Regions from separate parts of the Rhizobium sp. 22-785-1 genome, predicted to be linked through region 2. Evidence: predicted binding sites of a transcription regulator. Region 2 holds the regulator's gene; each other region holds the start of a gene.
The links. Region 2 encodes LexA, which represses DNA repair genes until DNA is damaged. Its sites were predicted from a motif close to TGTTCNNNNTGTGTTCNG; they were not measured.

Region 1: ACQZ5M_RS07855 (dehydrogenase) is a predicted target of LexA. The motif match lies at 1,221-1,238, and genes of this name have one in related genera.
Region 3: ACQZ5M_RS05005 (PA0069 family radical SAM protein) is a predicted target of LexA. The motif match lies at 1,226-1,243, and genes of this name have one in related genera.

The regions. Positions count from the first base shown of each region.
Region 1 is NZ_JBNWDI010000003.1:35,559-37,826, reverse strand. Features, by position in the region: gene ACQZ5M_RS07860 (SOS response-associated peptidase) at 51-710, opposite strand; gene ACQZ5M_RS07855 (dehydrogenase) at 948-1,184, opposite strand; gene ACQZ5M_RS07850 (thermonuclease family protein) at 1,456-1,938, shown strand; gene ACQZ5M_RS07845 (hypothetical protein) at 2,049-2,189, shown strand.
Region 2 is NZ_JBNWDI010000001.1:348,640-350,907, forward strand. Features, by position in the region: gene kdsA (3-deoxy-8-phosphooctulonate synthase) at 1-495, opposite strand, end outside; gene lexA (transcriptional repressor LexA) at 977-1,702, shown strand; gene ACQZ5M_RS01655 (GFA family protein) at 1,850-2,248, opposite strand.
Region 3 is NZ_JBNWDI010000002.1:46,228-48,495, forward strand. Features, by position in the region: gene moaB (molybdenum cofactor biosynthesis protein B) at 1-311, shown strand, start outside; gene ACQZ5M_RS05000 (glycosyltransferase family A protein) at 432-950, opposite strand; gene ACQZ5M_RS05005 (PA0069 family radical SAM protein) at 1,303-2,268, shown strand, end outside.

The DNA.
Region 1 (2,268 bases), on a different contig from region 2:
ATGCGAGCAGTAGTGGTTGATATGAATTCCGTCCCCGGCTTTCTCGTCGCTCACAGCAGCGTTCCTTGGGGCGCCGCTTCCGCAACAGGCAGCAGGATCAAGCGCTCATCGGGCAAGGGCCTTTGAAGTGTCTTTGCCTCCTCCCACGTCGCATTCATCCATACGTCCACTTCCTCTCGGGTAGTCAACACCACGGGCATCGCCTTGGGGTGGATAGGCTTGACGACGTCGTTCGGCTCGCAGGTGAGGAAGCCGAAAAGCTCATGGTTGCCGTCTCGCGGGTTCTTCATCGATCCGCGCACGCCGTGCCAGTCAGTCCAGATGCCTGCGAAGAACGCCAAGGGCTCTCTTTCGTCGATCGCGAACCATCGCTTCGTCTTTCGAGGTTTGGTGTCTTCCCACTCGCAGAACCGCGTCCATGGCACGATGCAACGGCTCTCTGGCCTCAACCATCGGCGCCAGTGAGGCGACGTTACGTTGCGAATGTTGGTGACGCCTGTATCCGGTCGATCGCCAAGAATGTTCGGCGGGGTCGGCATACCCCAGGTGAGGCCGACAAGCTCGCGCACTCCGTCACGGTTTCTGATAACCGGGGCAGGGCGGTCAGGATAGACCTCTACTTCTGGTTCAAGGTTCAGCCTCTCGCTCATCGCCCCAGCAATGTCTCGCATTGCTTCCTGATTGGTCCGGACCTGATAAAGATTGCACATTCGTCACCTCGGTAGTTTGGCTACGGACAACTCCATGTGGCCCTCGTGGTTGCACTTGCTGCATCGGAGAAGCTTCTTAAGGCCGTCAACCGCCCTACCTTGGGTCGTCCTCGACGTGATCAGGTCGGCGCCCTCGTACCTCCAGGCGAGCCCACGGTGATCAGACGCCGCAGCACCTCGAGGCCCCGGAAATACGACGGAAATCTTCGCCTTAGGCAGCGACCGCGTTGCTAGCCTTCAGCGGGAATTGCGCTCCTCGTCGGGCATCCATCCTCTCGTATATCCTGCGCTCATGGCCGCGGTTGCCAATGCAAGCTGCTCCCGCAGGTGCCGAACGTCCTCCATCAACGTCTCGATCGCAGCTCGGTGGTCCCCATCGTGCCATGCTACGAGGTGGGCAACTGGATCTGCTACAGAATCTTTCAGCGTCGGGCGCACGTTTTTATCTCCGTTTTCGAAGTTCAATTTCCGCATGTCGTTGTCGGAAGCACGCACCCTTCGTGCTACCGATGTTCTGTTTATGTTCTAGTTTACGGAAGAGTCAACTATGATCCAAAGGAGGGGGAAGGGTTTGTCGGGATTTAACACATATCGGCGTCGACAACTTGGCATCCTGTCGTTCGCCTTTGCTTTCGTAGCGCTGAAGAGATAGTGCGCAGGACGCCGTAATCGGTAGCTCTTGAGCTATCTCTTTCACGAAGCGAACGGATTATCTCCAAACCTAAGCTCAATCTGGAATTATGACATGATCAGGACAACCTCGCTCGTATTAGCCTTGGCGTTCACTCCCTCGCTTGCTGCCCCGGCCGATATCACCGGGCGGGCATCCGTCATCGACGGCGATACGATCGAGATCAATGGAGTGCGGGTTCGCTTCGAAGGCATCGACGCACCCGAGAGCCGTCAGATGTGCGAGAACGCTTCAGGCAAGGCGTACAGGTGCGGTCAAGCAAGCGCGAAAGCTTTGGATGCCTTCCTTGCCAAATCGCGTCCGACGAAATGCACGGCGACAGGTACCAGCTACGATCGCGTCGTAGGCTATTGCGTGCGCGCCGATGGTATGGACGTCAACACGTGGATGGTGCGCAACGGGCACGCCATCGACTGGCCGAAGTACTCCGGTGGCCGGTACGCCCCCCAACAGGCGGAAGCCCAAGCGGCGCATGCCGGTATATGGGCCGGCGCATTCGACCTTCCCTGCCTCGTACGCGGCGCGCGATGCGATTGAGACACGGCGGCGGATGATGGGTAGCCCGACCGCGCCACTCTTGAGGCGGTGGTTGTTTGGGAACGTTCTGTCGTTAGTCCGGTTGGATGGTCAGCAAAAGGAGAATATCCATGAGTGACAGGAAGCCAGACCCGTCTAGCGACGCAGCCCGCACCGGTGAAGATGCGGATAAGGATCGCGAGGAACTCAAGAAGAAAGCCGAGAAAGGCATTGAAGACGCTACCGGCAAGAAGCCGAAGGGCGAGATCTAGACGAACAAATTGAGGTCGGGGAGGATTCCTGCACACCGAAATCTATGTTCTCCTCACTCTCAATTTCGCGGATCTTTCA
Region 2 (2,268 bases):
GCTCTCATTGAGTTTTGAAAGGACGTTCTTCATATCCCAGGGCGCCAGAAACTGCCCCTTTTTCACGTTGATGACCCGTCCGGTCTTTGCGGCGGCCACCAGAAGATCGGTCTGACGGCTGAGAAACGCCGGGATTTGCAGGACATCGACGGTCTCCGCTACAACGGCGCACTGCTCTTCCGTGTGGATATCGGTCAGCACCGGAAAGCCGAACTCTTTCTTGAGGTCGGTGAAGATTTCCATGGCCCTGTCGAGGCCGATACCGCGCTTGCCGGAAAGAGAAGTACGGTTCGCTTTATCGAAAGAGGACTTGTAAACCAGCCCGATGCCGAGCTTGGCGCACAATTCGTGAAGTGTGCCGGCAATCATGAAAGCATGGTCGCGGCTTTCCATCTGGCACGGGCCGGCAATCAGCGAAAACCGCTCCGTGTTGGAGAAGGATACAGCGCCTTTTCCCTCGCCAGCGACCACTTTCAAATTGTTCTTTACAGTCATCTCATTCCTCACGACTCATGCGCCGGACATCGCCGGCAACCGCAACTTTGCGAGCATGCAAAGGCCTTACAACATCAGCCCGAAAATCGGAATCAATTTTCCAGCTTTTCAGGCTTGATACCTTGCGCCAGCAACATGCGACAGACATTCTCGCTGTTCTCACCTCCAGAGAAAGTTGGGCCGGTTACGATGCCTTCCAGGCCTTCTTCGCACGCTGGCTTCGGCCTGCTCCTTACTCGTCCTGCGAGACGCGCTTCTAACCAAGCTGAGCGATCAACCTGCTGCTCGCCATCGTCGTGTTCAGGAGGATGCTGTCATATTCCTAGCGGCAAGCTTCCACATTTGCGCGGAAACAGGACAGCAAAACGGCAAGCCCGAACGTTTGCGGAATTTTAAGGGATTGCAGAACACATATGGAACATATAGTGTTCGTTCTGTATTTGTTTCGCGAATCTTCGCAACGCATTCCAAGGGTTTTCTCATGCTCACGCGCAAACAGCAGGAACTGCTCCTATTCATTCATGAACGAATGAAAGAGTCCGGCGTGCCGCCGTCTTTCGATGAGATGAAAGATGCCCTGGACCTCGCTTCCAAATCCGGTATTCACCGTCTGATCACCGCCTTGGAGGAGCGCGGCTTCATCCGCCGTCTGCCGAACCGGGCAAGAGCGCTGGAGGTTATCAAACTCCCGGAAGCCTATTCCGCACCCGCGCAGAAGCCCGTACGTGGATTCTCCCCAAGCGTGATCGAGGGCAGCCTCGGAAAGCCGAAAGCGCCGGAACCTGCTCCTGCCCCGAAGCCAGTAAATGATGCGATTTCAAGCGCGGTCACCGTTCCTGTGATGGGACGCATCGCTGCCGGTGTTCCGATCTCCGCCATTCAGAACAATACCCACGATGTTGCCGTGCCGGTGGACATGATCGGAACGGGTGAACATTACGCATTGGAAGTCAAGGGTGACTCCATGATCGAGGCCGGCATCTTCGATGGAGACACCGTGATCATACGCAACGGCAGCACGGCCAATCCTGGAGACATCATCGTCGCTCTTGTGGATGATGAGGAAGCGACGTTGAAACGGTTCCGCCGCAAGGGTGCTTCGATAGCCCTGGAGGCCGCGAACCCGGCCTATGAAACCCGTATCTTTGGGCCCGACAGGGTCAAAATTCAGGGCAAACTTGTGGGTCTCATTCGCCGTTATCACTGACCGGTGACTGAAGGCACCCCTACATCGGACCGGTTGAGCGCAGTAATCTCAGAACAAAACCAAAAAAGCAGGTCATCGCCTGCTTTTTTTGTATTCCGCGCGTCAACGGAGACAGAAGCAATGATGGGACAATGAAACTGCACGGGTCTATCGCCCTTCTTCGGTTCGGCCTGTCGATTTCCGATCGCGATCGAAACGGCGCAATGCGGGGAAATCCGGAAGCCATGCCTCACGGCGGATTGTCCAAAGCTCGTAGGTCGGCTCAAATTGATCCGGCTCATCGAGTGAACCGAGATTGACCTCTACTTCGTCGCCGCTCCGGCCAAAAACCGGTGAACCGCAATCGGGGCAAAAAAAGCGGCCATTGTAGCTGCGAGTGTCTCCATCGATCGTTACGGCATCCTCTGGAAAAATTGCCGAGGCGAGAAAGAGCGCACCATGATGTTTGCGACAATCCATGCAATGACAAATCCCGACACGATAGGGCTGACCGACGAGAGATAGCCTTACCTTGCCGCAGGCACAGCCGGCAGACCTCACCACCATGTTATTCCTCCTACTTCACG
Region 3 (2,268 bases), on a different contig from region 2:
GCACGGGGTTCACGGGGCGTGACGTGACACCGGAAGCGCTGGAGCCGCTATTCGACAAGCGAATGGATGGCTTCTCCGAAGTCTTTCACCGTATCTCGTACGACAAGATCGGCACATCGACCATCCAATCACGGGCAACAGCCGGGCTTTCCAATACCACTTTCATCTTCGTTCTGCCGGGCTCGCCCGGTGCTTGCAAGGATGCCTGGGACGGGATCTTGAAGGCGCAGCTGGATTACCGCCACATGCCGTGCAATTTCGTGGAAATCATGCCGCGCCTAGATGAGCATCTACGCCGTTCGAAGGGCTGAAAGCGAATGCTTAGCGATGCGGGGCGATCTTTCAAATTTGCTTACACGCCTCAATTGCTTGTTTCATCGCTTATCGTCATCGCATGACCCCCGCGTAATTCTGCGGCTACCGTGGTCGAGCTAACGCGTCCTGCGGAGCGCCCAAGCTGGTACGAGTTCTGCCCTCAATTGTCGGTTTTTTTGCGATACAGGGAACTGTGCAAGCGGGAGTCCGGATTTTGCCAGACGAGCGGCATCTCGTTTGCTTAGCAAAAGACCGAACTCGAGCGGCGGGCGACGGCGCAACAACCGCTCGATCAGGGGTCGCTTATGGTATCGGGACGGTGAAAACCGGGCCGGGCCTTCGTTCAACGCCACGTATTCGAGGATATCCTCTATCCAGCCGCTTTGCGGACGACTACCTGGTTCGACGACCAATATCCACTCGCCACGGATCGACTGAACGACAGCGTCCATCTCCCAGCTCTGGTGAAAACGGCAACCAGCCGCCTCCGCTACACGGGCCGAGCCGTCCTGCGAGGCATGATCGAGAATAATGACATCACTGACCAACCCCTCGACAGCACCCGTGACCAGCGCAGACAGTGTGTGCGCAAGCTCAGGCTCCTGGTTTCGGCATTCCATGATGACTGTCAGCATAATCTTGTCGCTTGCGATCCCTTACCACCCCTAAAGCTCCTATAGCATCGTCGCTGCAAACCCAAATCGAATCTATTGAAACACTGTTGTAGGAGTACACCCTCTCTGCCTTGAGCCTTTACATCGCTTTCGAAAATCGTTTCAGGTTCTGCCGCCTGTTCAGCAGACAACGGGAAAGTAGGAGCATCAATCGATGCATCGTTGATCGAAGCACCGCACGCGCATCGTTCGTCTCACCCATGCGCAGAAGTCCGAGACGGCCTTCAACTCGATTTTGTTCTTGTATTGTTCTCGTTCGTACGATATGAATGCTCTATCCAATTCGCTGGCTGAGGCCGGTCAGGAGCATCAGATGAGACACCATGTTCTTTCGGGGCAGGCTGCCTATCAGCCTGGCCATACGCCCGATATTGCCAATGCGCTGGCAGATGACTCCGGCCTCAGGATCGAGATCGATCGCCGTCGCGGCAGAGGCGCAGGCATCAATCCCGGCGGTCGATTTGAGGCCCTGCAACACGAAGCTTTCAATGATGGATGGGATATCATCGAGGAACTGCCCCAGTTCAAAACAGACGTGCAGGTGGAAAAACCGCGCACCATCATCACCCGCAACGATTCCCCCGATATTCCATTCGACCGTTCGATCAACCCCTATCGCGGCTGCGAGCATGGATGCATCTATTGCTTCGCTCGGCCGACGCACAGCTATATGGGCCTTTCAGCTGGGCTGGACTTCGAAGCAAAGCTCTTTGCAAAACCCGACGCGGCCAAGCTTCTGGAACGGGAGTTGTCCAAACCTGGCTACAAGGCGCGAGTGATCGCGATCGGTACCAATACCGATCCTTATCAGCCGATCGAGAAGGAATGGCGAATCATGCGCCAGATTCTGGAAGTTCTGGCGAAGGCAGAGCATCCGGTTGCCATAGTCACGAAATCAGCGCTGATCACGCGCGACATCGATATCCTCGCACCCATGGCGAAGAAGGGGCTGATCAAGGTCGGTATTTCCATCACGACGCTCGACCGCAAGTTGGCCCGCAGTATGGAACCCAGGGCATCGACGCCATCTAAGCGTCTGGAGGCGATCAAGGCGTTGACGGAAGCCGGCATTCCGGTGGCTGTGATGATGGCACCCGTCATTCCTGCGTTGAACGATCATGAAATCGAACGCGTTCTGGAGGCTGGTAAAGCCGCAGGTGCGACGGAAGCGTCTTATGTGTTGTTACGGCTTCCTCTGGAGGTCAGCCCGCTGTTTCGAGACTGGTTGCTGCGCAACTATCCTGATCGCTATCGCCACGTCATGTCGTTGGTGCGCTCC